Regions from separate parts of the Methylorubrum extorquens genome, predicted to be linked through region 2. Evidence: predicted binding sites of a transcription regulator. Region 2 holds the regulator's gene; each other region holds the start of a gene.
What was found. The regulator LexA, encoded in region 2, represses DNA repair genes until DNA is damaged. The targets are predictions, from matches to a motif close to TGTTCNNNNTGTGTTCNG.

Region 1 (9,631 bases), 1.8 Mb from region 2:
CCGCGTCGTCGCGGGCATAGGCCGATTTCGCGCCCTGGCTGATCCGGTAGAGCGGCGGGATCGCGAGGTAGAGATGCCCCTTGTCGATCAGCTTGGGCATCTGCCGGTAGAAGAAGGTGATGAGGAGCGAGGCGATGTGGGCGCCGTCCACATCCGCGTCGGTCATGATGATGACCTTCTCGTAGCGCAGATCCCCCTCACGGAAATTCGCGCCGGTGCCGCAGCCGAGCGCCAGCGTCAGGTCCGAGATGAGCTGGTTGGCCCCGAGCTTGTCGCGGCTGGCGGACGCCACGTTCAGGATTTTCCCACGCAAGGGGAGAATGGCCTGAGTCGTGCGGTCCCGCGCCTGCTTGGCGGAGCCGCCGGCCGAGTCGCCCTCGACGATGAAGATCTCCGAGCGTTCCGTGCCGGCGGCCGAGCAATCGGCGAGCTTGCCGGGCAGGCGCAGCTTGCGGGTCGCGCTCTTGCGGGCGACCTCCTTCTCCTGGCGGCGGCGCAGACGCTCCTCCGCCCGGTCGATCACCCAGTCGAGCAGCTTGTTGGCCTGGGCGGGCGAGGCCGCGAGCCAGTGGTCGAAGGCATCGCGCACCGCCGTCTCGACGATGCGGGAAGCCTCGACCGTCGCGAGCTTGTCCTTGGTCTGGCCCTGGAATTCCGGCTCGCGGATGAAGACCGAGAGCATCGAGGCGCAGGTCGCCATCACGTCGTCGGTGGTCACCGCCGTCATGCGCTTGGCTTGGTTCACGCGCTCGGCGTGTTCGCGCAGGGCTCGCAGCAGCGCGACGCGCAGACCCGCCTCGTGGGTGCCGCCCTCCGGCGTCGGGATCGTGTTGCAGTAGGAATGCGAGACGCCGTCATCGGCCACCGTCCAGGCCACCGCCCATTCGAGCGAACCGTGCGAGCTGGGCTTCGTGATCTTCCCCGAGAAGATGGAATCGAGGACGAGCTCCTTCCCCTCGATGTCGCGAGCGAGATAGTCCGAGAGGCCGCCGGGAAAACGGTGCACCGCCTCAGCCGGAACATCTTCCAGCCCTTCGAGCAGGGCAGGGGCGCAGCGCCAGCGGATCTCGACGCCGCCGAACAGGTAGGCCTTGGAACGGGCCATCTTGAATAGGCGGCGCGGATCGAACTTGAGCGAGCCGAAGATCTGCGCGTCGGGGTGGAACCGCACCCGCGTGCCGCGCCGGTTCTGCACCCGCCCGATCGTCTCCAGGCTTCCCTGCGCATGGCCGCGGGAGAACGTCTGGCGATAGAGGGTCTGGTTGCGGGCGACCTCGACCTCGAGCACGTCCGAGAGCGCGTTGACCACCGAGATGCCGACGCCGTGCAGGCCGCCCGAGGTCTCGTAGACCTTCGAGTCGAATTTACCGCCCGCGTGCAGCGTGGTCATGATGACCTCGAGCGCCGACTTGCCGGGGAATTTCGGGTGGGGATCGACGGGAATGCCGCGACCGTTATCGGTGACGACGAGAGAGCCCGATTCCTCCAGTTCCACCTCGATGAAGCTGGCGTGGCCCGCGACCGCCTCGTCCATCGAGTTGTCGATCACCTCGGCGAAGAGGTGATGCAGCGCCCGCTCGTCGGTGCCGCCGATATACATGCCGGGCCGGCGCCGCACCGGCTCCAACCCCTCCAGCACCTCGATCGCCGAGGCGTCGTAGCCGGCCTCCGCCGTTTCCGGCACCGGAGATTGCGCCGGAGTCGGCGCCACGGGGGTGAGGCGGCGGCGGCGCTCGGCCTCCGCGGCGGGAGGCTTGGCACCGGGTCCGAACAGGTCGCGTGCCGGATCGCTCACGCGACGGCTCCTCGAATCGGGTCGGAGACGGGCTGCATGGCTCTTCATACCTTCGTTGTATCGGAACAAACAGGAAACAAAAAGCCTCCTGTCCGCTTCCGCCGGTCGCAGTACCACGATGGCCGGCCGTGTTCGAAGCCCGACCGTCCTGCCAAGCCCGGCGCAGTGTCATCTCAGTGATGCGGGCGGATGGTTAAGAGTGCCTCTCGAAGCCTGCGCCGGGCGGCAATCCTGCGGCCGAAACGAGGCAGCGAAACGTTAAGAGGGCGTGGCCCAGGATGGCAGTGGGAACAGAAGACGGTTTCCGGACGTTAACTCGCCAAGGTCAGCTTGACCGTAAGGGAGCCACGCCGATGACCCCCGCCGCCGCCCAAGCGCGTCACCTCTCCCTCATGCGCCTGGAACAGGCCGCAGGCCAAGCCTTTGGCTACACCGACGAGCCCGAGCCGACCGCATCCCGTTCGACGATGCTGCTCTCGTCATCGGGTTTTGCCATCGCCACCGTGGCGACGGCTCTGGCGGCCACCATCACCTACCTCGTCTGATCGGGCCGATATCCGTCACAACGATCACGCCGCCGCGGGCAGGGCGCAGAGGCGAATGTCTCGCGCCAGCGCATCGACCCGCGCCGGCTCCGAGTCCCAGGCGAACATGAAGCGGGACGCCCCGCCGATGAAGCCGTAGAACTGCCAGCCACGGGCGCGCAGCGCCTCTTGAACCGGGGCAGGCAGGTTCAGGAACACGCCGTTGGCCTCTACCGGTGCCGCGAGCGAGATTCCCGGCACGTCGGCAATCCCCCGCACGAGCCTGTGGGCGCACGCGTTAGCGTGTCGGGCGTTGTCGAGCCACACCCCGCTTTCCAGCATGCCGACCCAGGGGGCCGAGAGGTAGCGCATCTTCGAGGCGAGCTGGCCCGCCTGCTTGCAGCGATAGTCGAAATCCTCCGCGAGCCCGCGGTCGAAGAAGATCACGGCCTCGCCCACCGCCATGCCGTTCTTGGTGCCTCCGAAGCAGAGGACGTCAACGCCGGCCTTCCAGGTCAACTCGGCCGGGGAGGCGTCGAGCGAGGCGCAGGCATTGGCGAAGCGCGCGCCGTCCATGTGCAGGCGCAGGCCCGATGCGCGGCAGACGGCCGAGATCGCCGCAATCTCGTCAAGGGAGTAGACCCGCCCCGTCTCCGTCGCCTGGGTCAGCGTGACGGCTCGCGGTTTCGGGAAATGGATATCGCTGCGCTTGCCAGAGATCGTCCGCACGACCTCGGGGGTAAGCTTCCCGTCATCGGTGGCGGCGGTGAGCAGCTTCGAGCCATTGGAGAAGAATTCTGGCGCGCCGCATTCGTCGGTCTCGATATGCGCCGAGTCGGCGCAGATCACGCTGTGGTAGGATTGGCAGAGCGAGGCCAGCGCCAGCGAGTTGGCGGCCGTGCCGTTGAAAACGAAGAAGACCTCGCAATCGGTCTCGAACAGCCGCCGGAAACCGTCGGCGGCGGCCTGCGTCCAGGTATCGGCGCCGTAGGCGGGAGCGTGCCCGGCATTGGCCGCCTGCATCGCGGCGAGAGCCTCTGGGCAGATCCCGGCGTAGTTGTCGCTGGCGAATTGCTGCTCGGCCACGGCACGCTCCGGCTTCATATCGGCAAAAAACAAGGCCGGGCGGTGAGGGATCCGCCCGGCCTCATGACAGCTATGTCGATCCACCGGCCGGTTTTTGCACCCCTCCCGCCCGACGAGCAGAGATGCAGCCGCTGATGTCAGGCCGCGGCGAGCGACATCGACATCGATTCCTTCTTCATCAGCTCGCGGTAGAAACCGTCGAGATGGGTCAGCTTCTCCGGCGAGCCGTCCTGCACGATGCGCCCGCCCTCCAGCACGACAATCCGATCGAAGTCCTTCAGCGTCGAGAGCCGGTGGGCGATGGCGATCACCGTGCGGCCCTTCATCAGGTTGGCGAGCGCTGCACGGATCGCCTCCTCGGATTCCGCGTCGAGAGCCGATGTCGCCTCGTCGAGGAGCAGGATCGGCGAGTCCTTCAGGATGGCGCGGGCGATGGCGATGCGCTGGCGCTGGCCGCCGGAGAGCTTCACGCCACGGTCGCCGACGATGGTGTCGAAGCCTTCCGGCAGGGACTGGATGAAGTCGGTGCAGTGGGCCGCTTCCGCCGCCTTCCACACCTCCTCGTCGGTCGCGTCGGGCCGGCCGTAGCGGATGTTCTCGCGCAAGGACCGGTGGAACATCGACACGTCCTGCGGCACCACCGTGATCGCCTCGCGCAAGCTCTCCTGCGTGACGCGGTTGATGTCCTGACCGTTGATGAGGATGCGCCCGCCCTGCACCTCGTAGAAGCGCTGGATCAGTGAGAACAGGGTCGACTTGCCGCCACCCGACTTGCCGACCAGCCCCACCGTTTGCCCCGCCGGAATCAGCAGGTCGAAATCGGAGAAGACGGTGCGCCCGTCGGGATAGCTGAAGGCGACGTGGTCGAAATGCATCTCGGCGCCGGTCTGGCCGATGAGCTTCTCCGCCTCCGGATGATCGACCAGTTCGTGCGGCTGGAGCAGGGTGTGCAGCGCCTCCGACAGGCGGGCCGTGTGCTGGGTCGCGTCCACAAGCGCGACCGCGAGGTCGCGGGTGGCGGCGAGGATGCGGATGCCCAGCGTGCAGACGAGCACGACCTGACCGGTGGTGGCCTGACCGGCCTCCCACATCTTGATCGACCAGTAGAGTAGGCCGAGGATCGAGATCACGGTCAGGATGGCGTGGGTGATGCGCAGCTTCTCGAGGTAGAGGAGCGAGGAGCGGCGCGCCCGCATCTCGGAGCCGATGGTGCCGTCGAAGCGCACGAACTCGCGGTTGAACGCGGAGAAGGCGCGTACCAGCGGCATGTTGCCGACGAGATCGACCATCTCGCCATCGACGCTCGCGGCCTTGGCGGCGAAGTCGTGGTGCAGCGGCTTGCCGGCGGAGGCCATCTTGAACATCAGCAGCACGACCGCGGCGAAGATGCCAGCGAGCACGAGTGCCATCGTGAGGTTCACGGTGCCGATGTAGATGATCGAGAGCACGGCCGCGACGCAGGGCGGCATCACGTTGAACGTGAACATGTTCTCGACGGTGAAAATCGCGTTCGACGTCGCGGTGATGCGCGAGGCCAGCGTACCGGGCTGGCGGTCGGCGAAGAAGGACGGGGCATGGCCCGTCATATGGCGGAAGAGATCCCGGCGGATGTCGCCGGTCACGCCGACGAAGGTGAAAGCCCCAACCAGCGCCGCGACGCGCCAGAGCAGGTTGTCGGCGGCGATGAAGCCGATCAGCACCGCCAGAGCCGTCCAGACCTGCCCCGCGCTCGGTCCCTTGCCGAGGGCATCGACCACGCCCTTCAGCGCGTAATCGGTCGAGACCGAGAAGGACACTGCACCGAGCACCGAGAAGAGAATCACGAGATGCGGGACGATCCGGCGCCTGAGATAGCGCCCGACGAAGGCCCCCGGTCTGTTGGCGTATTGGCAGAGATCTTCCATCGCGATCGTCAGTCCCGATTCGATCAGACCCGCTGGGCGCCGATTGTGGCTGGAGGGCGCACAGGGCACCCGTTAACCGCAACGCGAAGCGTCGCCTTATGTTTCAAGCAAGCGCGGCTTTCCGCCGGGTACCTCGGCGAAGCTGAACCGCGCTTAAGCGGATGTGCGGCGAAAAAGTGATTCCAACCCCGTCGGCCGGCGCAGGTCAAGACGGGTCGTGCCCCTCGTCCCCGTTCCTGCGCCGGGTCTCCGGCATGATCAGGAGGACGAGGGCGAGGCCGGCGGCACCGACGATGGCGAGGCCCAGGAACGCGGTGCGGCTGCCGAGTTCGTCGGCCATGAAGCCGGCGAGCGCCGTGGAGAGGGCAGCGCCGATGCCCATGCCGGTCCCGACCGCCCCGAGTGCGGTGTTGAACCGGCCGGTGCCGCGGGTGACGTCGGAGACGATCAGCGGGACCATGACGCCGAGGACGGAGGCCGAGATGCCGTCGAAGACCTGGATCGCCACCATCCAGTACGGGTCGCTGACGAAGGCGAAGAGCAGGCCGCGGACGGGCAGGGCCGCAAAACCGATCACGAGAAGCGGCTTTCGCCCCCAGCTTTGGGCGAGGCGCCCGACGAAGGGGGCGGTGAGCGCGAGCACCGCCTGCGGAACCATGATGCAGGCGGCCACCAGGGCCGTGGCGGTCTCGCTGGCACGCAGGGTCATGACGCTGCCGACCAGTGGCAGCATCGCGGCGTTGGCCAGGAAGAACAGCACCATGCAGGCGGCAAAGCAGAGGAGCGCCCGGTTCTTCAGAAGCGCCGAGACGCCGCCGGCCTCCCGCGGTTCCGGCGCCTGGGCGGCGGGCCGGGGCCTGCCCGCTTCCACGGCGCGTCCCGACGGGATGAACGACAGCGACACCAGGGCCGGGATCACCAGCACGCCCGCGAGATAGAACACCGCGTTGTTCGAGAGGTAATAGCCGATGGCGCCCATGCCGGCGGCGCCCAGCGCGTTGCCGACCGCCGAGAAGCTTGCGTTGCGCCCCAGCCGCTCGCCGGCCCGTGCATGGCCGACGAGGCCGATGGAGATCGCGGCAATGGCAGGGGTCAGCACGCAGCTCGCCGCCGAGTGGATCGCCATAGCGAGCATCACGACGAGATAGGTCGGGAACGCGGCCAGCATCACGGCGCTCGCGCCGACCCAGAAGGCCGAGAAGCCGGCGGCGAAGCGCTTCGAGCGGGAGGCATCGACGAAGGCGCCGCCCGGCATCTGCCCGAGCAGGCTGACGAGGCTGCCCACGGTGAGCGCGAGACCGATATCCGACTGCGTCCACTTCTGCTGGGTGAAGTAGACAGCCAGGAAGGGCCCGAACCCCGTCTGCAGGTTGGCGATGAAGAACGTGAATGCGTCGAGGCCGTAGGTCGCCCGGCGCGACGGATCGGCGGGACCGGGCGTGCTCGGTCGGCTCGCGCGCCGCGCCGGACGGGAGCCGCCGCGCTCGCGAAGGTCGGTGCGATGGATGTCGCGCTCGCGCGCCGGATAGGCGCGCCGTTCCGTCACCGGGCTTGCCGTCATTTGTCCGGCGTCTTCTCCTGTGGCCGGTCCGGGGCCTTTTCGGACGGAGCGACAGGCTTCTCGGCGGCGGAGGCGTCACCTTCCGGCGAGACGGCGCCGGTGCTCGCGGCGCCCGGGCTGGCGGCCCCGAGCACGACGATCGGGTCGCCGGACTTGTATTCGGGCGAGACGCGGACCTGATTGCGGTTGAGCTGGAGCGTGAGGCGCCCGACCTTGCCCTCGGTGGTGAACTTCAGGACGCGCCAATCCACCGCGATCTTGCGAGAGCCGACTCCGAGAAAGCCGCCGAAATCGATCACCGCGGCGCGGGGACGTCCGTCGCGGTCGATGATGACGTCGATGATCCGGCCGAGATCGTCGCCGTTCATGGCGCGGACGCTCTTACCAAGCAGGCTCTCGTAATCCTGGGTGTCGAGCACCACTGCCGGGGTGCCGCCCCCCTGCGACGGTGTCACGGCACCGTTCGGCGTGGCCACGACGGGGGCGGCGGGCGCCGGTGTCGGTGCCGTCGTCGGCGCGACGGCCGGGGGCGTGGAGCCTGCTGGGGGAGGCGAGATCTCGCCGGGAGCGCCCGAGGAGCCGTCCGCGGCCATGGCCGCCGTGGCGAGGAGGGCGATCGCCGGTGTCACGATCGGCCGGATCAGTCTGAGCACCCGTACTACCTCTCGACAGTCTGAAAGATCCGCATGCCGGCCTCGACGAGCCGACGCCCCCCGGATGTAATGGGGCGGGCGGACGCATCGTCCATGCCCGGCAACCACGGCGAAGTTGTGGATGCGGCAGAAAAGCCGTCTAGATCGCCCCGCCGCAACTGGGCGGACACGCGCACCGGCCGTCTGGTTTTCGCCAAAACCCTGGCTTAGAGGGGTGCGGGAAATCTTAACGCTACCGCCCCTTGGCCGGGTCACCGGCTAGGCTCTTACACGAGCCGAGGGCCGGGGGCGGCCGTTACGAGGACAAGACTTCATGTTCGACCCGTCGAGACTCTGCGCCGCGGCCCTTCTTGCAGCGGCCCTGGGCGGCTGCCAGGCGCTCGGCGGCGGCGGCGGCGTGATGCCGGAAACCGATCTCGGTCCGCCGCCTTCCGCCCGCGGCACGCTGCCCGGCCGCCCCCTGCGCAGCGCCCAGACCGACGACGACGGTCGTCCGCTCGCCGCCGCCCCGACCCGCACTCTGGAGCTGCCGAAGAACATCCGCGGCGAAACCCGCACCGCCGATGACGGCCCGCGCCGCATCCGCAGGGAGGAGATCGACGGCGAGACCACGTCGCGGACGAGTTCCGGCGGCCTCTCGCCCCAGATGGGATCGGCCGGCAGCGTCGGCCTCGGCGGCAAGTTCTAAAAAGATCTCACGAAACGCACCATCGCCGCCCGGCCCCTCTGCGGGCGCGGCGGAACGACCGGCGTTTCGCGAGGTCCACTCAGGCGGTCGGCGCCTTGCGGCCGCCCCAGTGATCGTTGAGGCGCCCTCCGAAACGGGGATCGTCGAACGGATTTTCGCCGGGCCCCTGGGTCGGCGCGCCTTCGAGATCGGCGGGGTCGATATCGACGACGTATCCGCCGAGTTCGACCGAATAGGTCAGGGCGTTCCACGGCAGGGGATGGTGCGTTTCGCCGAAGCCGAGAAAGCCGCCGAAGGACAGGACGGCATACGCGACCTGTCCCGACACCTTGTCGACCATGAAATTGTGAACGCTGCCGAGGTGGCGCCCGGTGCTGTCATAGACCGGGGTGCCCTCGACCTTGTCCGAGGCGATCAAGCGGGGGGTCTCGTCGGTCGCGACCCCTTCGCCCGACGTCGGGTCCAGTTCCAGCGTTCCCAGCTTTCGAAGGGCCCGCTCTTCGGGCAGATCCGTCGGCATCCACGTCTCCAGCATGTTCCCGAAGGGCCCCCGGCAGGCCCGCGATCCGGGTGTGTAGCGTGAATGCGAGGTGGCCAGCACGGTTCCCGCCCGGGCGGGAGTCGGACGGCGGGATCACCGGAACCCCGCCGCGGTCGGCGCGAAAAAATCCCTCGGACAGTGGATTGGCCTGCGGAAAGGTCCGCTGATCTGTGGATGGACACCGCGGCGGCGCTGATCTCCACTTGGAACGGGCGCGGCACCGCTTAGTTGTTGCTCCTCAGTGCCCCGATGCCTCTCGGCCTCGTGTCACGAATCGCCGGTCCGCAGGACGGAGGGAAACCATGGCTACCAAGACGACGGAGAAGAAGGCGGCTGCGCCCAAGAGTGCCCCGAAGAAGGAGACCGCCACGAAGGCCGCCTCCGGCACCAAGCCCAACGCGCTTCAGCAGCCCCTGAAGCCGTCTCCCGAACTCGCCGCCATTGTCGGCGACAATCCCCTGCCGCGCGGCGAAGTCGTCAGCAAGGTGTGGGAGCACATCAAAAAGCACAATCTCCAGAACCCGGAGAACAAGCGCGAGATTCTCGCCGACGAGAAGCTCAAAAAGATCTTCGGCAAGGACAAGTGCTCGATGTTCGAGATGAACAAGCACCTCGCCGCACACCTGAAGTCCTGATTTGAAGGAACCGTTCGCGGGCCGTCCCTCGGAGTACGGCGCCGGTCAGTCCGGCCCGTACGTCCGGTGGGCTCGGGAGCGGTGAGCTTCAGGCGATGCCGCGCAGCACGCCGCCATCGACCCGCAGGGCCGCCCCCGTGGTGGCGCTCGCGGCGGGCGTGCACAGATAGGCGACCATGTTCGCCACCTCCTCCGGCTGCGCGAGGCGCTTCAGGAGCGAGGTCGGGCGGTTCTCAGCGATGAA
Region 2 (9,631 bases):
CGCTCGCGCCGAATGGCAAGGCGTTCACGGAATCATCGGTTGGTCTCGCGCTCGCCACCCGCAACCTGATGCAGGACCTGCGCGAAGCCGGCGCGATCACTGGCGGTCCAAGGCCATTCTCCCCGAAGGATCGCTCGGCCTTCCTCGGCGCGCTGGATCGCGTGGTCATGCGCCTCAAGCGCGATCTTAAGCTTTGACATCGAGCGCCTCCGGACCGCGGGGTCCGGAGGCGCTCTTCAGCTCAGCTCCGCTGGCCGATCGGCGTGTAGTCGCGGCGATCCGGGCCGATGTAGAGCTGGCGCGGGCGGCCGATCTTCTGCGACGGGTCCTCGATCATCTCGGCCCACTGCGCGATCCAGCCGACGGTGCGGGCGAGCGCGAACAGCACCGTGAACATCGAGGTCGGGAAGCCGAGCGCCTTGAGGGTGATGCCCGAGTAGAAGTCGATGTTCGGGTAGAGCTTCTTCTCGATGAAGTACTCATCCTCGAGAGCGATCTTCTCGAGCTGGACGGCGACCTCCAACAGGTCGTCCTTGATCCCGAGTTCGTTCAGGACCTCGTGGGTCGTCTTCTGCATGATGCGCGCGCGCGGGTCGTAGTTCTTGTAGACCCGGTGGCCGAAGCCCATCAGGCGGAAGGGATCGTTCTTGTCCTTCGCCTTAGCGACGTATTTCTGCACGTTCTCGGGATGCCCGATTTCCATGAGCATCTTGAGCGCCGCCTCGTTGGCGCCGCCATGGGCCGGGCCCCACAGGCAGGCGATGCCGGCCGCGATGCAGGCGAACGGGTTCGCGCCCGAGGAGCCGGCGAGACGCACCGTCGAGGTCGAGGCATTCTGTTCGTGGTCGGCGTGAAGGATGAAGATCTTGTCGAGCGCGCGGGCGTAGATCGGGTTGACGACGTATTCCTCGCACGGAACCGCGAAGCACATCCGCAGGAAGTTCGAGGTGTAATCGAGGTCGTTCTTCGGATACACGAAAGGTTGGCCGATCGTGTACTTGTAGGCCATCGCCGCCAGCGTCGGCATCTTCGCGATCATGCGCAGCGAGGCGATCATCCGCTGGGACTCGTCCGAGATGTCGGTCGAGTCGTGGTAGAAGGCCGAGAGTGCGCCGACGCAGGCCACCATCACCGCCATCGGGTGGGCGTCGCGGCGGAAGCCCTGGAAGAAGCGGTTCATCTGGTCGTGCACCATGGTATGGCGCGTGACCCGGTAGTCGAAATCCGCCTTCTGGGCCGAGCTGGGTAGCTCGCCGAACAGCATCAGGTAGGCGGTTTCGAGGAAGTCGCCGTTCTCGGCGAGCTGTTCGATCGGGTAGCCGCGATAGAGCAGCACGCCCTCGTCGCCGTCGATGTAGGTGATCTTCGATTCGCAGGAGGCGGTCGAGGTGAAGCCCGGATCGAAGGTGAACTTGCCGGTCTGGGCGTAGAGCTTGCCGATATCGACGACGTCGGGACCGATCGTTCCGGTCTTGATGGGCAATTCGACGTTCTTGTCGCCCACGATGATGGTGCTGGCGGAAGCGCTCATGGGATCGCGGACCCTTTCTTGCGACGGGAACAGCACGGGACCGGAGGCCAATGCCGCCCGCTCCGTTGTGGCGCCGCAGCAGAGCACTGCACCCGCTCACTGAGGCACCGGGTTAGCGGATCGGTCGGCGCCCAGCAACGGTGGGCCGCTCCCGGCCTCTTCGCATATGCGAAAAACAGGCCGCATCTGTTACTGCACGAGAGGGATGAAATCTCATCCGACCGGTTCCCGCGCGCAACTCTTGGTCACTCAGAGCGCTCTGTCAGAGCGAAGATGACGCCGAAATACGCGTCCGAGCAGGATCTTCCGGCCCTCGACCGGACGATGTGCCGCCGGCAAAAGTTGGGGCTGTCATTTGCGCCGGATTGTCATTCATGGCGCCACGAAGCCCAGAGGTGCGGATATCGCGACTCGACGCATCGGCTCGGCCGATGCGTCGAGAGGGCTTATGCGTTGATCCGTCGCGTGGCCGGCCTTTAGGCCGGCAAGCGATCCCGGAGGCGGGCGAGTGCCTCGTCCCGGCCGAGCACGGCCAGGACGTCGAAGACCGGCGGCGAGGTAGCGCGCCCCGTCAGCGCCGCCCGCAGGGGCTGGGCGACTTGGCCGAGCTTGACTCCCTGACCGTCCGCGAACTGGCGCACCGCAGCCTCGGTCGTCGCTGCGTTCCATTCCGGGAGGGCTTCGAGCGCCGGCAGGAGCGCGCGCAGCCGCTCGGGCGCTTCGCCCGCGAGCAAGGCTTCGGCCTTGGCGTCGAGAGCGAGCGGGCGCGGGGCGTAGAGGTAGTAGGCGCTGTCGAGGAGTTCGACGAGGGTCTTGGCGCGCTCCTTCAGGCCAGGCATCGCCGACAGGACTTTTTCGCGCAGATCCGGCGTCAGCTTGGTCGGCAGGCCCCGCTCGGGGCCACGGACCGGCAGGATCGCGTCGATCGCATCCACCAGCACCGAATCGTCGCTGCCGCGGATGTAGAGCCCGTTGAGGCTTTCCAGCTTGGTGAAGTCGAACCGCGCCGCCGAGCGGCCGATCGCCTTCAGGTCGAAGGCGGCGATCATCTCCTCCGTGGAGAACACTTCCTGATCGCCGTGGCTCCAGCCGAGCCGCACGAGGTAGTTGCGCAGCGCCGCCGGGAGGTAGCCGCGGTCGCGATACTCCTCGACGCCGAGCGCACCGTGGCGCTTCGACAGCTTGGCGCCGTCCGCCCCGTGGATGAGCGGGATATGCGCCATCGCCGGCACGTCCCAGCCGAGCGCCCGGTAGATCTGGCTCTGGCGGGCGGCGTTGGTGAGGTGGTCGTCGCCGCGGATCACTTGGCTGACGCCCATGTCGTGGTCGTCCACCACGACGGCGAGCATGTAGGTCGGCGTGCCGTCGGAGCGCAGCAGCACGAGGTCGTCGAGGTCTCGGTTGGCCCAGGTGACGCGGCCCTGCACGGCGTCCTCGACCACGGTCTCACCGTCGCTCGGCGCGCGCAGGCGGATCACCGGCTTCACGCCCGCGGGCGCCTCGGACGGGTCGCGGTCGCGCCAGCGGCCGTCGTAGCGCGGGGCACGGCCCTCGGCACGGGCGGTCTCGCGCATCTGCACGAGTTCCTCGGCGGTGGCGTAACAGTGATAGGCGTTGCCCGAGGCGAGCAGGCTCTCGGCGACCTCGCGGTGCCGCTCGGCGCGGGCGAACTGGTAGATCACCTCCCCGTCCCAATCGAGGCCGAGCCAGCGCATCCCGTCGAGGATCGCGTCGATCGCACCTTGCGTCGATCGCTCCCGGTCGGTGTCCTCGATGCGCAGCAGCATCCGCCCGCCGAAGCGGCGGGCGTAGAGCCAATTGAACAGAGCCGTGCGCGCTCCCCCGATATGCAGGAAGCCCGTGGGTGAGGGCGCAAAGCGCGTGACGACCGGTGACGACATCGGCTGCTGGGAGGCTTCTTCTTGAAAAAGTGCGGGATGGCGCGCGTGCGGCCGCGGCCGGTCTCTGCGGGCGTGTAGCACGAGCGAGCGGATGCGTTAAGAATTCGTCACGATTGCCCGCCGCGCGGGCATCGCAGGTCTCGGAGCGCGGCGGGGGGCGGCAGGGGGCGCATGGCAGGGGGCAGCGGCAGGGCGATGCGCGGGGCCGTTCCGGCCCTCCTCGCCGGCCGCGTTCCCGCCCCCGCACAGCTCTGGCAGGCCACTCTCGACGGTCTGCGCGGCAGCATCGCCCGCGAGGCCGAGCAGCGGCGGCTGTTCCCCTGGCTCGCCGTCGCCTTCGGGGCCGGCATTCTCGTCTTCTTCACCGCGACCGATGGAGAGCCGTCGCTGGCTGCGCCGCTGATCGCAGCGGGGCTCTGCCTTGCGGTGACGCTGTTTCTGCGGGCGCGCCCGGTAGCGCTCGCGCTGATGCTCGGCCTTGCCGCCGTCTTCCTCGGCTTCGCCGCGGGCGTCTGGCGCGTCGCCTCCGTGGCGGGGCCTGTGCTGACCCGCGTCACCATCGCGCCGCTCGTTGGCTTGGTCGAAGGGCTCGATGAGCGCGAGGGCGGCGCCCGGCTGATCGTGCGTGTCGAGCGATTCGGCGATCTCGATGCGGAGCGCCGTCCGCGCCGGGTGCGGGTCTCCTACCGTGCCGCGCAGGCGGTGCGGCCGGGGGACGCCATCCGCGCCACCGCCCGTCTCCTACCGCCGCCGGAGGCGGTGCGGCCGGGCGGCTACGACTTTGCGCGCGACGCCTACTTTCGCAGAATCGGTGCCGTGGGCTCGCTGGTCGGCAAGGTCGAGGTCGGCCCCCCGGCCGAGCCGCTGGCCCTATCGCTGCGGTTGACCGCCGCCATCGACGCGGCCCGCAACGCCTTCACCCGCCGCATCACCGACGCGATCGGCGGACAGGCCGGCGCGGTGGCGGCGGCTCTCGTCACCGGAAAGCGCGGGCTGATCTCCAACGAGACCAACGACGTGCTGCGGGCGGCGGGGATTTATCACGTCGTTTCGATCTCTGGGCTCCACATGGTGCTCGCGGCCGGCGTCGTGTTCTGGCTGGTGCGAGCCGGTCTCGCCCTGGTGCCGGTGCTCGCCCTCGCCTGGCCCATCAAGAAGATCGCGGCGGGTACGGCGATGCTGGGCGTGACCGCCTACTGCGCCTTCTCGGGTTGGGATGTCGCCGCCGAGCGGGCACTGATCATGACGCTGGTGATGCTCGGCGCGATCCTCGTCGACCGCCCGGCGCTCAGCCTGCGGAACCTCGCCCTCGCGGCGATCCTGGCGCTCGCCCGCGAGCCGGAGGCGCTGCTGGGCCCGAGTTTTCAGATGTCGTTCGGCGCGGTGGCCGGCCTCATCGCCTGCGCGCCGCTCATCGACGGGCGGGTCTTACGAACCGACAGCTCGTCTCGGATCGCGCGGGCCGCCTCATGGGTGGCGAAGGCGGTGGTCGGAACGCTTGCCACGACGCTGGTGGCGCAGCTCGCCACCGCACCGTTCGCGACCTACCACTTCCAGACCGTGCAGCCCTTCGGCCTCGTCGGCAACGCGCTGACTCTGCCGCTCGTCTCGCTCGCGGTGATGCCCGCGGCGGTACTCGGCATGCTGGCCTACCCCTTCGCCCTCGACCGTCCGGTCTGGTGGCTGATGGGGCTTGCGGTGCGCGGCATGCTCGAGATCTCCGCCTGGATCGCTGGGTTTGGGCAGGCCACCGTCGTGCTGCCGGCCTTCGGGACGGGTGCGCTGATGCTGCTCGCCGTCGCCCTGCTGCTGGCAACACTCCCCGTATCGCGGCTGCGTCTCCTCGCCCTCATACCGGCCGGGCTTGGAATCGCCCTCGCCGCGAGCCCGATCCGGTACGACATCTATATCGATCGGGATGGGGCGGGCGCCGCGGTCCGCGGCAAGGACGGCCGCCTCGTGGTCCTCGGACGCCCGCCCGGCTTCGTACTCGAACAATGGTTGAAGGCCGACGGTGACGGGCGCCGTCCGGAGGCCGCGACCGGCGCCGACGGTCCGCGCTGCGACCGGATCGGCTGCACCCTCACGGCGGTGGACGGCCGTGCCGTCGCCCTCGTCACCGACAAGCGCGCCTTCGCCGAGGATTGCGCCCGGGCCGACATCCTCATCAGCCGCTTGCGTGCCCCGCCGGGCTGTGCCGCGCCGCTGATCGCCGACCGGGCATTTCTGGCGGCGCGGGGGGCCACCGCGATCCGCCTTGGAACGACAGGGCCTGACATCGTCACCGCCCGCGGGGCCGATCGGCCGCAGCCCTGGCAGCCCCGGCCTTCCGGCCCAACAACGCCGGCAGCCCTGTCGGACTCCCAACCTTCCTACGATCCGAGTGCGGCGGATCCGTCAGACCCGCCGCACGCCGAGAGCCCTCAGTAACGGCGCACGAGGCTCACGAGCTTGCCCTGGATGCGCACCCGGTCGGGACCGAGCACGCGGGTCTCGTAGGCCGGGTTGGCGGCTTCCAGCGCGATCGACGAACCGCGGCGGCGCAAGCGCTTGAGCGTCGCCTCCTCGTCATCGATCAGCGCGACGATGATGTCGCCGTTATTGGCGGTCTCCTGCTTGTGGATCACCACGAGATCGCCATCGAGGATGCCGGCCTCGATCATCGAATCGCCGCGCACTTCCAACGCGTAGTGCTCGCCGCCCGCCAGGAAGTCGGGGGACATCGAAATCGAATGGCTCTGGCTCTCGATCGCCGAGATCGGAACACCGGCAGCGATCCGGCCCATCACCGGCACCATCACCGACTGGCCCTTGCCGTCATGGGCCTGAAGCATGGCAGGCTTCGGCGCGGCAGGCTTGGCCGAAAGGCCGCCCTCGACCACGCTCGGCGTGAAGCGTCGCGGCTCGGACGATGCGGGCTTGGCCGCCGGCATATCGGGCATGCGCAGGATCTCGATCGCCCGCGCCCGGTTCGGCAGACGGCGGAGGAAGCCGCGTTCTTCCAGCGCCATGATAAGGCGGTGGATACCGGACTTGGATTTCAGGTCGAGCGCGTCCTTCATTTCGTCGAAGGACGGCGGCACACCGCTCTCCTGCATCCTCTGCTGGATGAACTGGAGCAGTTCGAGTTGCTTGCGGGTCAGCATGCGGCACCTGCTGTCGAGCGCGGGCCGAGGGCGCCGCAGAATCGTTGAAAACAAAGCACGAACAGCCTAGACGTTCCTCTCCTGTTCCGCAAGCATACCTCGGGAAGCGAAAGAGGCGGCGGAGCTGTCGCCCCGCCGCCTCTCCGGTCGTGCCGTGCAGCCGGATCAGGCCGGGATCACGTCGACGATCTCGTAGGTGTCAGGATCGATGATGACGATGTCGTCCCCGACGAGAATGAATTGCAGACCGCGATAGGCCGGCACCACCGAGAGAATCGCTGGGGGTAGCGGGTGCAGCGAGACCGAGCGCGGGATTGCCGTGCCGACGCGGACGGCGAAGTTGACATTCGTGACGGCGCGAACGCTGGAACGGGTGATCGACTGGCGGAACTCGCCGCGTTGCGTCGAGCTCAGGTTCTTCGAAGCGCCCCGCGCCTCGGTGGCGGCCCCACGACCACCTCGCTCGCCGGCACCGCCGCGTTCACCCGCCGCATCCCGCCCGCCGCGCTCGCCGGCCCCATCTCGGCCGTCACGCCCGCCGCGCTCGCCCGGCCCGTCTCGTCCGTCCCGTCCGCCGCGCTCGCCTGCGCCGCCGCGGTCGGTCTGCCCGGACTCGCGGTTGCCGCGCTCGCTCGGCTGTTCGGCACGGGCCGGGCCACCTTCGCGCCCGCCACGGACACCCGGCTCTCCACTCTCGCCGCCGCGCGACGCGCCACCGGGTGCCCCGCCGCTCTCGCCGCCACGGGTCCCACCGACATCGGCGCCCCCACGGGCACCGCCTGCGCCGCCGGCCTCGCCCGCGCCGCCCCGTGCTCCGCCGGCCGCACCGCCACCCGCGCCGCCCGCGCCTCCAGCGCCTCCACCGGCACCGCCTGCGCCCATCCCGGCACCTCCTGCGCCAGCACCACCGCCGCCGGCCCCCCCGGCCCCAACACCGCCGCCGCCGCCGCCGCCTTGAGCGAGTGCGGTTGCCGCGCCCAACATCAGGATCGCCGCCGTCGCCGTGCTGCGAAAGAGTTTCGTCATGTTCCGTCCCTGTTTCTTCTCAGCGACCGACTTGGTGCCGAAGCCGGGGACGCAACGGCAAACGTCGCAAAACCGTTCCCGGAATAAGCTCTCCAGCTTGTTCTTCGGGAAAACCGTGGGGTTGCACGAATGGATACGCTTGAGTCTTTCGGCGTCCGAAAGTCAGGCTGTCATGTGCTTGGGAAGACTGAGACGGGGGAACCGCGCTTGAGCTGACCCTCGTGCCGCCCGGGCCTCTCTCCCCCCGCACTGGGAAGGCCCAGGCACGGTGGCCGGCAGGGCTTGCCGCCTGCCATGCCGGAACGAGGGCCCATCGTTCCGATCGATCCAAGCCTTTGTGCGCAACGTTCCCCGGCATCTGTCATGGAATGGCCGCCGACCGCGTCGGCGCGGGGCCCGTCTCGGGTAAATACCGGCCTCTGATAAACGCTCACGGCCGCTCAAGGGCCGGACCATCAGGGGAAACGCATGCTGGAGACCAGCGCCACCGCGCCGCCGCTCGACGAGGCCGCCGACCGCCGCCGCCGCATCATGGCCATCGTCGGTTCCTCGTCGGGCAATCTCGTCGAGTGGTACGACTTCTACTGCTACGCCTTCTTCGCCCTCTACTTCGCCCCGGTCTTCTTTCCGGAGGGCGACGACACGGGCCAACTCCTGAAGTCGGCCGCGGTCTTCGCGGTGGGCTTCTTCATGCGGCCGATCGGCGGCTGGCTGTTCGGGCGCATCGCCGACCGTCTCGGGCGCAAGACCTCCTTGATGATCTCGGTGCTGATGATGTGCGGCGGCTCGCTCGCCATCGCCCTGTTGCCGACCTACGCGACCGTCGGCCACCTCGCGCCGGTCCTGCTCGTCATCGCGCGCATGGTGCAGGGCCTGTCCGTTGGCGGCGAGTACGGCACCAGCGCGACCTACATGAGCGAGGTCGCGACCAAGGGGCAGCGCGGGTTCTTCGCCTCGTTCCAATACGTCACGCTGATCGGCGGCCAGTTGCTCGCCTCGCTGGTCCTCGTCGTGCTCCAGAGCTTGCTCACGGCCGAGCAACTCACGGCCTGGGGCTGGCGCATCCCCTTCGTCATCGGCGCGCTGGCCGCGGTGGTCGCCCTGTTCCTGCGCCGCTCGCTCTCCGAGACGATGAGCGCGGAGAACAAGGATTCGAAGGAAGCGGGAACCCTCTCCGGGCTTCTCAAGCACTGGCGGGCCTTCGCCGTGGTGCTGGCCTATACGGCCGGCGGGTCGCTGTCGTTCTACACGCTCACGACCTACATGCCGAAGTACCTCTTCAACACCGCCCATCTGGACAAGGTAACCGCATCGAAGATCACGACGGTGGCGCTGTTCGCCTACATGGTGATCCAGCCCTTCTTCGGCTGGCTCTCCGACCGGATCGGCCGAAAGACGAACATGCTGCTGTTCAGCGGCCTCGGCATGGTGATGATCGTGCCGCTGATGACGGCGATCGGCACCACCACCGATCCGATCCTGTCCTTCGGCCTCATCATGACCGGGCTCGTCGTGATCAGCTTCTACACCGGCATCAGCGGCATCGTGAAAGCGGAGCTGTTCCCGACCCAGGTGCGTGCGCTCGGCGTCGGCCTGTCCTACGCGGTGGCCAACTCACTGTTCGGCGGCACGGCGGAGGCAGTCGCGCTCTGGCTCAAGCATGTCGGCGCCGAGAGCAGCTTCTTCTGGTACGTCGCGGTGATGCTGGCGATCTCGTTCATCGCTTCGCTGGTGATGCCGAACCCGAAGCGCCACGGCTATCTCGACGGGGACGGCACCGTCGAGGAGGCGCTGGGGCGCAAGACGAGCCCGGTTCTCGCCTGATCGGCGCGCGAGTGCGTCGTCCAGAGAGGCTTGAACCGCCTTTCGGGACGACGCCCTGGGCTCAGCCGAGGTGCAGGATCGCTCGCGCCTCGGCCGGTGTCGCCGGCCGGGCGCTGTGCTCGGCGCAGATTCGGGTAGCCAGACGGACAAGGTCGGCATTGCCGTCGGCGAGCCGCTCCTTCGAGAGTCGCACGTTGTCCTCC
Region 3 (9,631 bases), 2.3 Mb from region 2:
GAGCTGCGAGACATGGGTGCCGCCGCACAGCTCGATCGAGAAGTTCGGCAGGCGGCCCTCGACCTCGCGGCCGTCATCGTCCACGGGCCGCCCCATGGAAACGACGCGGACCTCGTCGCCGTATTTCTCGCCGAAGAGCGCACGGGCGCCCGACTCGATCGCCTCGTCCACGGCCATCAGCTTCGTGACCACCGGCGCGTTCTGGAGCAGGACCGCGTTGGCGATCTCCTCGACGCGGGCGAGTTCCGCCTCATCGATGGGCTTGGGATGGCTGATGTCGAAGCGCAGGCGCTCGGGCGCGACGAGCGAGCCCTTCTGCGCGACGTGGTCGCCGAGCACCTGGCGCAAGGCTTCATGGAGAAGGTGGGTGGCCGAGTGGTTGGCGCGGATCGCGGCGCGACGCGTGTGATCGACCTTCAGCTCGATCGCTGCGCCGACGGCGAGCGCGCCTTCCTCGACCGTGACGTGATGCACGAACAGGTCGCCGAGCTTCTTTTCCGTACCCGTGACGCGCGCCCGGAGGCCGGGCCCGGAGATCGTGCCGGTATCACCGACCTGACCGCCGGACTCGCCGTAGAACGGCGTCTGATTGGCGACGACGATGCCGCTTTCGCCCGCCTTCAGCGTTTCGACCTCCGCGCCGTCGCGCAACAGCGCGCCGACGACGGCTTCGGCGGCCTCGGTCTCATATCCCAGAAATTCGGTGGCGCCGGTGCGCTCCTTGATGCCGAACCAGACCGTCTCGGTCGCGGCCTCGCCGGAGCCCTGCCACGCGGCCCGCGCCGCCTGCTTCTGGCGCTGCATCGCCGCGTCGAAGGCTTGCGTGTCGACGCCGATGCCGCGCGCCTTCAGGGCGTCCTGCGTCAGGTCGAGCGGGAAGCCGTAAGTGTCGTAGAGCGTGAAGGCCGTCTCGCCCGACAGATTCTGGCCAGCGCCGAGATCGCGGGTCTCGGTGTCGAGGATGGCGAGGCCGCGCTCCAGGGTCTTTCGGAAGCGGCCTTCCTCCAGCCGGAGGGTCTCGGAGATCAGCGCCTCGCTGCGGGCGAGTTCGGGGAAGGCCTGTCCCATCTCGCGCATCAGGGTCGGCACCAGCCGGTACATGACCGGATCGCGGGCGCCGAGCAGTTCGAGATGGCGCATGGCGCGCCGCATGATCCGGCGCAGCACGTAGCCGCGGCCCTCGTTCGAGGGCAGCACGCCGTCGGCGATCAGGAACGAGGTCGAGCGCAGATGGTCGGCGATGACGCGGTAGGAGGCGCGCGTCGACGGCTCCGGCGCCCGCGACACGGCGTGGGCCACCGCATCGATCAGCGCGCGGAACAGGTCGGTGTCGTAGTTCGAGTGGACGCCCTGGAGGATCGCAGCCATCCGCTCGAGGCCCATGCCGGTATCGATCGAGGGCCGGGGCAGGGGGTTGCGAACCCCCGGCTCGACCTGCTCGTACTGCATGAACACGAGGTTCCAGAATTCGAGGAAGCGGTCGCCATCCTCGTCCGGAGAACCGGGCGGTCCGCCCGCGAGCGCCGGGCCCTGGTCGATGAAGATTTCCGAGCACGGGCCGCAGGGGCCGGTATCGCCCATCTGCCAGAAGTTGTCGGAGGTGCCGATGCGGATGATCTTCTCGTCCGAGAAGCCGGCGATCTTCCGCCACAGCCCCGCCGCCTCGTCGTCGTCCGCGTAGACGGTGACGAGTAGCTTTTCGGCCGAAAGGCCGAACTCCTTGGTGATCAGCGTCCAGGCCAGCTCGATCGCATCGGCCTTGAAATAGTCGCCGAAGGAGAAATTGCCGAGCATTTCGAAGAAGGTGTGGTGCCGGGCGGTGTAGCCGACATTGTCGAGATCGTTGTGCTTGCCGCCGGCGCGGACGCATTTCTGCGAGGAGGTCGCCTTGACGTAGGGGCGCTTCTCGACGCCCGTGAAGACGTTCTTGAACTGCACCATGCCGGCGTTCGTGAACATCAGCGTCGGGTCGTTTTTCGGCACGAGCGAGGACGAGGGCACCACCGCGTGCCCGGCATCCCGGAAGTAGTCCAGGAAGCTCGATCGGATCTCGTTGACGCCGCTCATCGGATAGGCTCGAAAATCATGTCGCGTCGGGGAGCCGGCTGCGGACAGCACGGCGGCATTCTTGCGCCCTCATACGGGCCCAAGCTGTGTGAGTCACGTCGGCTCAGTACGTTGCTCAGCGCGCAGTTCGTGGCGGCCCGCGAGTTCGGCGAGATAGCTGCGCAGAAGCGTGACCCGCCGCGGGCGGAAGCTCGTGCCCGCCATCCGCACCGCTTCGATGCGGTCTAGCCGGAACATGCGGAATGCCTCGCGCAGGCAGCACCACGCCAGCAGGGTCATCTTGCTGTCGAGGTAGACGATGGAGAGCGGCAGGATCTGCCGCTCGGTGACCGCGCCGTCCTTGTCCGCGTAGCGCAGCGCAAGAGTCTCCTCCCGCCAGCACCCGGCCCGGATCGTCTCCATATCGGGGATCTCGGGGAAACGGGCCTCGAAGCGGCGAACCTGCGAGACTGCGTGGAGCAGGTGCTGCTCGGATCGGTCGGGCAAAGTGGCGGCGACCTTGGCCAGCGCCGAAGCGGCAGCCTGGGCCAGGGCGGGGTCCCCCATCTGGCGGACCTCGGCGAGGCCGAGAACCAGCGCTTCGATCTCCGTCCGATCGAAGGTTTGCGGTGGAAGGGCAATGTCCTCGATCAGACGGTATCCGTAGCCGCGCTCGCCATCGATCCGGGCGCCGGCGGCGCGCAGGCTGTCGATGTCGCGATAGAGGGAGCGCAGCGACACGCCGGTTTCCTCCGCCAGCCGCGCGGCGGTGACCGGAGAGGGCAGGACGCGCATCGCATGCAGCAGCCGGAACAGTCGATCGGTTCGTGCCATCGCCCAACTGACGGAAACTGGCAGGTACTCTGGGCTACACCCTCGCTTGCCAACCCGCCAGCCAGAGGCCACCGATGATCACGCTGTTCCACGCCCCGCAGAGCCGCTCGACCCGCATCGTCGCTCTCCTCAAGGAACTCGACGCGCTCGACGCCGTGCGGATCGAGGTCGTCACGATCCCGCGCATGGACGGCTCGGGCGAGCGCGACGGGCGCAACCCTCACCCCGAAGGCAAGGTGCCGCTCCTCGACCACGACGGCGTTCTGGTGCGGGAGTCGAGCGCGATCATCCAGCTCTTGGCCGAGCTGTTTCCGATATCCGGTCTGGGTATCCCCGCCGGCCACCCGCAGCGCGGCGCCTATCTCGGCTGGCTCGCGTGGTACGCCGGCGTCGTCGAGCCGGTCCTGACGCTGGAGGCCATCGGTCTCGATCATCCCGCCATTGCCCGTACCTTCCGCACGAGCGCCGACATCAAGGTACGGCTCGCCGAGGCGCTGACGGACAGGCCCTTCCTGCTCGGCGATCACTTCAGTGCCGCCGACCTCCTTCTGCACTCACCCTACGCCTGGTTCGGAAAGCCCGGCGAGCCGGCCATCGATGCCTGGGTCGATCGCTGCACCGATCGGCCCGGCGCCCGTTTCGCGGCCGCGTTCGATGCGAGGCACGCGGCGGCCTGACCGCTCGCCTTCGCAAAAGAAAGCCCGCAGCGATCGCTCGCGGCGGGCTTTCTCTTTCAGGTCGTGACGTGAGGCGCTGTTTTAAGCCTCTCCCTCATCGAGATCGTCGGCGGTCGGCTTGGCGGTCTCGAGGATCCGATCGGCGACGAGGCCCGAGTTCTGGCGGATCGAGGCTTCGATCTTGTTGGCGATGTCGGGGTTGTCGCGCAGGAAGCCCTTGGAGTTCTCGCGACCCTGGCCGAGGCGCTGGCTGTCATACGAGAACCACGCGCCCGCCTTCTCGACGATGCCGGCCTTCACGCCGAGGTCGATCAGCTCGCCGACCTTCGACACACCCTCGCCGAACATGATGTCGAACTCGACCTGCTTGAAGGGCGGCGCGACCTTGTTCTTGACGACCTTGACGCGGACCTGATTGCCGATGGCCTCGTCGCGATCCTTGAGCGTGGAGACGCGACGGATGTCGAGGCGCACCGAAGCGTAGAACTTCAGCGCATTGCCGCCCGTGGTGGTTTCCGGGCTTCCGTACATCACGCCGATCTTCATGCGGATCTGGTTGATGAAGATCACCATGCAGTTCGAGCGAGAGATCGAACCGGTGAGCTTGCGCAGGGCCTGGCTCATCAGGCGGGCCTGGAGGCCCGGCTGGCTCTCGCCCATCTCGCCCTCGATCTCGGCGCGCGGCGTCAGCGCGGCGACCGAGTCGACCACCAGCACGTCGATGGCGCCGGAGCGCACCAGCGTGTCGGTGATTTCGAGCGCTTGCTCTCCGGTATCGGGCTGCGAGATCAGCAGGTCGTCGAGGTTGACGCCGAGCTTGCGCGCATAGACCGGGTCGAGGGCGTGCTCCGCATCGACGAAGGCGCAGACGCCGCCCTTCTTCTGGGCCTCGGCGATGGTGTGGAGCGCGAGCGTCGTCTTACCCGAGGATTCGGGACCGTAGATCTCGACCACCCGGCCACGCGGCAGGCCGCCGACGCCGAGCGCGATGTCGAGGCCGAGCGAACCCGTGGAGATGGTCTCGACCTCCTGCACCTTGTCGTTCTTGCCAAGGCGCATGATCGAGCCTTTGCCGAAGGCCCGCTCGATCTGCGTCAGCGCAGCCTCGATCGCCTTGGACTTGTCCTTGTCGGCTGCTGCCATTGTCGAGGAATCCACCATCTTCAGCGCAGGCTGGGCCATCGCAAGGCTTCCTTATGCATGGGAGGGGCACGGCGCTCAATCCGCCGGAGCTGATGGATTTCGTACTTGTTTTGTTCTCGAAGCGCAAGCTCGACGTCGCGGTTTGCGCCGGAAAGAACAGAATGTGGAAGCGAAGCCGCCAATCGAGATTCCCTGCGACGGCGCAGGATGCAGACCGTCCTTGTGCCGATGTCGCTCTGACCGAATTTGGAGGCCGATTCCGCCTCTTGCGCGAGCCGCGCGCCATGCGGGCTTGATGGATGCCGACATCCGATATCCCGAAGGATCCGATCGGATGTCGTACGCTCCCCTCGGGCGCGTTCAGCTCGCCATCGTTTGCTTCACCGTCTCGACGAGCTGCTTCAGGCTGAAGGGCTTGGGCAGGAAGTTGAAGGCCTCGCCCTCGGGCAGGTTCTTGCGGAAGGCGTCCTCGGCATAGCCGGAGACGAAGATCACCTTGAGGTCGGGCATGTGCTTGCGCAGCTCGCGCAGCAGGGTGGGCCCGTCCATCTCCGGCATCACGACGTCGGAGACCACCACGTCGATGCCGTCGGCATGCTCCTCGATCAGGCGCAGCGCCTCGATGCCGGAGGCCGCCTCCAACACGGTGTAGCCCCGGGCGGACAACGCCCGGGAATTGACCGCGCGGACCGGATCCTCGTCCTCGACGAGCAGGACGGTGCCCTGGCCGGTATGGTCCGCCGCGGGCTTCGGTGGCGGCTCAGGGGGACGGGCAGCGGGAGAGCCGGACTCCGTGCTCGATTCGGCCGATCCCGCCTCGGCATCGTCACCGGACGCGGAGTTCGGCTCGGAGGCGCTGACTTTCGTCGATCCGGAGGCCGATCGCGGCGGCGGCAGCGGCTCGGGCAGGGCTTCGATGCCGGGCTCGTGGCGCGGCAGGTAGATGCGGAAGGTGGTGCCTTCGCCCACGATCGACTGCACGTCGATCGCCCCGCCGGACTGGTTGACGATGCCGAACACCGTCGAGAGCCCGAGCCCGGTGCCCTTGCCGATCTCCTTGGTCGTGAAGAACGGCTCGAAGATCTTCTGGCGTACCTCCGGCGGGATGCCTTCGCCGGTATCGGTCACCTCGATCATGACGTGATCGCCCGCCGGGATGCCGACCGGGCGCTCGCCATCGACGGGGCAATTGGCGGTGCGGATCGTCAGGCTGCCGCCGCCCGGCATCGCGTCGCGGGCGTTGACCGCGAGGTTCACGATCACCTGCTCGAACTGGTTCACGTCGGCCTTGATCGGCCAGATCTCGCGGCCGTGGCGGAAATCGAGCTGCACGCGCTCGCCGAGCAGGCGCTTCAACAGGAGCGTCAGGTCGGAGAGTGCCTCGCCGACATCCATCACCTCGGGCCGCAGGGTCTGGCGGCGGGAGAAGGCGAGCAGTTGGCGCACCAGGGATGCGGCCCGGTTCGCGTTCTGCTTGATCTGCATGATGTCTTGGAAGGCGTGGTCGGTCGGCCGGTGGCTCGCGAGCAGGAGGTCCGAGTAGCCGATGATCGCCTGGAGGACGTTGTTGAAGTCGTGGGCGATGCCGCCGGCGAGCTGGCCGACGGTGTCCATCTTCTGGGTCTGGGCGACCTGCTGTTCGAGCTGGCGCTGGGCCGTCGTGTCGAGCGCGTAGAGGATCACCCGCTCGCGGTCGCCATCGCTGCCGGCCTGCGCCTCGGCATCGGGGTTCGGCGTCCCGTCGGAATCCGCCGGGCTCATCCAGACCCGGGCCGAGCGATCACCCGGCCCGGACAGGCCGACCTCAATCGGATCCAGGCCGCCGAAGCCGTTGGCGGCCCGCGCCAACGCGCCCTCGATGACGCCACGGTCGCGCTCCAGCACCGCGTCGCGCATCAGCGGATCGGGCGCGTCGCGGCCGGCCTCCGCCGCTGGCTGGCGCGGCATGCCGGCGAACAGGCGCACGAACGAGGTGTTGGCACGGATCACCCGGCCGTCCCGGTCCAGGGTGGCGATGGCGATCGGGCTGTTATTGAGGAAGCGGGCGAGCCGCACTTCGGCCGCGCGCTGCGGCTCGTCGGCATCCGATCCGGCGGATCGGTTGAGCACGAAGGTGCGCGAGGGGCCGGGCGCTCCGTCCTGACCGTAGGCGACGCGGTGGTAGAGGCGCGTCGGCAGCGGCTGCCCGTTGCGGCGGCGCAGGTCGATGTCGTAGCGGTCGGTGCGCACCTCGCCGGGCAGGCCCGGTGAGGCGGTGAGCATGTCCGCGCCCGGTGCGATCTCGAGGAGCTTCAGCCCGCCGGAGCCGACGGTGGCGAGGTCGTAGCCGAGCCAGGAGGCGAGCGTCGCGTTCATGTAGACGATCGAGCCGCCGGCATCGATCGACAGGAAGCCGGCCGGCGCGTGGTCGAGATAGTCGATTGCGTGCTGGAGTTCCTGGAAGACGTTCTCCTGGCGCTCGCGCTCGTGGGTGATGTCGCTCACGGTCCAGAGCGCGGCGGAGCCGCGGTGGCGCGGGATCGGCCGCACCGCGATGCGGTACCACGCGAAGTCGCGGTCCGGCGCGCCGCCGGGCGGCGGCGACATCCGGATCTCTTCGGCATAGGCGCGGTCGTCGCGGGAGGCCTGGGCGAGCCGGTAGACCGCCTCCGAGACTTCCGGCGCGCCGACGAAGATGCGCTCGATGGAGCGGAGATTCGAGAAGCTGTCGCCGCCGGCAAGGCGCATATAGGCCTCGTTGGCGTAGATCATCCGCCCGTTGTCCTCGACGACGAGCTTGCCCTCGGGGGCGGCATCGACGATGGCGCGGGTGATGTCGTCGCGCGAGGCCGGGCCGGCGAGCTGAAGCGCGCCGATCGCCAGGGCGAACAGGAAGAACACGCCCGCCATCGCCAGCAGCGCCAGCAGCGCGAGGATAAGCGGCTGCGCCTGCTCGTTGGCGACGAAGGACAATCCCACCGCCGCGCCGACGAGCAGGCCCGCCAGCATCAGCAGCAGGCCGACCCGGCCGGGCCGTTCCGAACGATCGATCGAACCGGACGCCGGCACCGCTGGTCCGCTGACCTCAGCCATCAGGCCCTACCCATCCCTCGCACATGGACGGCACATGGCTGCTGCGAGCCCTGTGGGTCGTCGAATGCCGCGCCTTTTGCCGGAGCATTGCCGGACAATGGTGCATAAACCGTGGCGCCTGAACGACTTCGCCGTCCCATGCGGAAGCGGATCGAGCCTCAGGCGGCTCGGCGAAGGCGAAGCACGAAACCGATGACCTCCGCAACTGCGCGATAGTGCTCGGCGGGAATCTCGGCATCGACTTCGACCGTGGCGTGGAGGGCGCGGGCGAGCGGTGGGTTCTCCATCACCGGCACGTCGTGGTCGGCGGCGACGGCGCGGATGCGCAGCGCCAGCGAGTCGACGCCCTTGGCGACGCAGATCGGTGCGGCCATCCCGGCTTCGTAGCGCAAGGCCACGGCGAAGTGGGTCGGGTTCGTCACCACCACGGTCGCGGTGGGCACGGCGGCCATCATCCGCTTCTTCACGCGCGCTTGGCGCAATTGCCGGATCCGGGCTTTCACCTCGGGGCTACCCTCGCTCTCCTTGTGCTCCTGCTTCATCTCCTCCTTGGTCATGCGCAGACGCTTGTGCCAGCGGTTCCGCTGGTAGAGCGCGTCGCCGAGGGCGATCACGGCATAGACCGCGAGCATGCCGCCCATCATCTTGAGGGCGAGGGTCAGGGTGCCCTGGAGCGCGACGCCGGGATCGAGCTGGGCGAAGGATTCGGCCCGGTCGTGCTCGCTCCACAGGATCGTCCCGGCAATGGTGCCCACCACGACGATCTTGGCGAGCCCTTTGCCGAAATTCACCCAGGCATCCATGCCGAGCAGGCGCTTGGCGCCCGCCATGGGCGAGATGCGCGCGAATTTCGGCATCAGGCTCTCGGCGGTGAAGATCGGCCGGTGCTGGATCAGGCCGGCGGCGATGGCCGCGAGCATCGCGATGCCCAGAGGCACGGCGAGCGCCTTGGCGCAGACCCAGGCCGCGCGCAGCGCCACGCCGAGATAGGTGCCCGAATCCGAAGGCAGGCCGCCGGCATGTTCGAGGAAGCCGCGCATGTCGCGGGTCAGCCCCTCCGCCATGGGCTTAGCCGAGAGCATCAGGGCGAGGGTGAAAGCCGCCAGAATGAAGAAGGTGTTGATCTCGGGCGAGTTGGGGACGTCGCCCCGCTCGATCGCCTGCTCGATGCGCCGTGGCGTCGGGTCTTCGGTCTTGTCCTCGTCGTCGGTCTCGTCGGACACCGGCTCAGGCTCCCCTGTTCCCGATCAGCGCAAGGGGGATCAGCGACCCAGGAACGCGCCGAGATAGCGGCCGAGATCGTCGAGGAACAGCCCCATGATGAGGCCGAGCGCCCCGACGAACAGCATCATGCCGATGATGACCGAGGCGGGAACCGCGAGGAAGAACACCTGCAATTGCGGCATCAGCCGGGAGAGCACGCCGAGGCCGAGATTGAACAGGATGCCGAACACGATGAACGGCCCGGAGATCCGCACCGCCAGGGCGAAGCTGCGGCTGAACGCATCGAGGGCGAGCTTGGCCGCATCCGCCATCGCCGGTACGCCGCTCGGCGGCAGCAGGACGTAGCTGCGCCCGATCGCTTCGAGGGCGACGTGGTGCAGATCGGTCGCCAGGATGAGCGTGACGCCGAGCATCGCCAGGAAGTTGCCGATCGCCGCCTGCTGTCCGCCCATCGTCGGATCGACGGTCATGGCATAGGACAGGCCGAGCTGTTGCGAGATCACTACGCCCGCCGTCTGGAGCGCGGCGACGATCATGCGCACGCACAGACCCAGCATCAGCCCGATCAGGATCTCGCCGATCAGCAGCCCGATCAGGGAGGGGGCTGCCAGCGCCGCATTGCCCGTCGGCAGCAT

Region 1: the regulator LexA is predicted to act here: its motif matches at 1,857-1,874, upstream of parE (DNA topoisomerase IV subunit B).
Region 3: the regulator LexA is predicted to act here: its motif matches at 4,801-4,818, upstream of recA (recombinase RecA).

What each region holds. Positions count from the first base shown of each region.
Region 1 covers NZ_JALJXF010000001.1:2,829,840-2,839,470, reverse strand. The annotation lists gene parE (DNA topoisomerase IV subunit B) at 1-1,795, opposite strand, end outside; gene J2W78_RS13380 (hypothetical protein) at 2,149-2,340, shown strand; gene J2W78_RS13375 (threonine aldolase family protein) at 2,365-3,405, opposite strand; gene J2W78_RS13370 (ABC transporter ATP-binding protein) at 3,543-5,309, opposite strand; gene J2W78_RS13365 (MFS transporter) at 5,515-6,870, opposite strand; gene J2W78_RS13360 (PRC-barrel domain-containing protein) at 6,867-7,523, opposite strand; gene J2W78_RS13355 (hypothetical protein) at 7,837-8,211, shown strand; gene J2W78_RS13350 (PRC-barrel domain-containing protein) at 8,291-8,731, opposite strand; gene J2W78_RS13345 (SWIB/MDM2 domain-containing protein) at 9,055-9,387, shown strand; gene J2W78_RS13340 (SDR family NAD(P)-dependent oxidoreductase) at 9,476-9,631, opposite strand, start outside.
Region 2 covers NZ_JALJXF010000001.1:1,071,413-1,081,043, reverse strand. The annotation lists gene J2W78_RS05375 (YaiI/YqxD family protein) at 1-197, shown strand, start outside; gene gltA (citrate synthase) at 242-1,531, opposite strand; gene gltX (glutamate--tRNA ligase) at 2,008-3,432, opposite strand; gene J2W78_RS05360 (ComEC/Rec2 family competence protein) at 3,604-5,862, shown strand; gene lexA (transcriptional repressor LexA) at 5,856-6,578, opposite strand; gene J2W78_RS05350 (DUF1236 domain-containing protein) at 6,744-6,956, opposite strand; gene J2W78_RS05345 (hypothetical protein) at 6,978-7,691, shown strand; gene J2W78_RS05340 (MFS family transporter) at 8,073-9,428, shown strand; gene J2W78_RS05335 (3-keto-5-aminohexanoate cleavage protein) at 9,490-9,631, opposite strand, start outside.
Region 3 covers NZ_JALJXF010000001.1:3,389,390-3,399,020, reverse strand. The annotation lists gene alaS (alanine--tRNA ligase) at 1-2,067, opposite strand, end outside; gene J2W78_RS16085 (helix-turn-helix transcriptional regulator) at 2,161-2,880, opposite strand; gene J2W78_RS16080 (glutathione S-transferase family protein) at 2,955-3,557, shown strand; gene recA (recombinase RecA) at 3,639-4,718, opposite strand; gene cckA (cell cycle histidine kinase CckA) at 5,061-7,772, opposite strand; gene flhB (flagellar biosynthesis protein FlhB) at 7,931-8,995, opposite strand; gene fliR (flagellar biosynthetic protein FliR) at 9,035-9,631, opposite strand, start outside.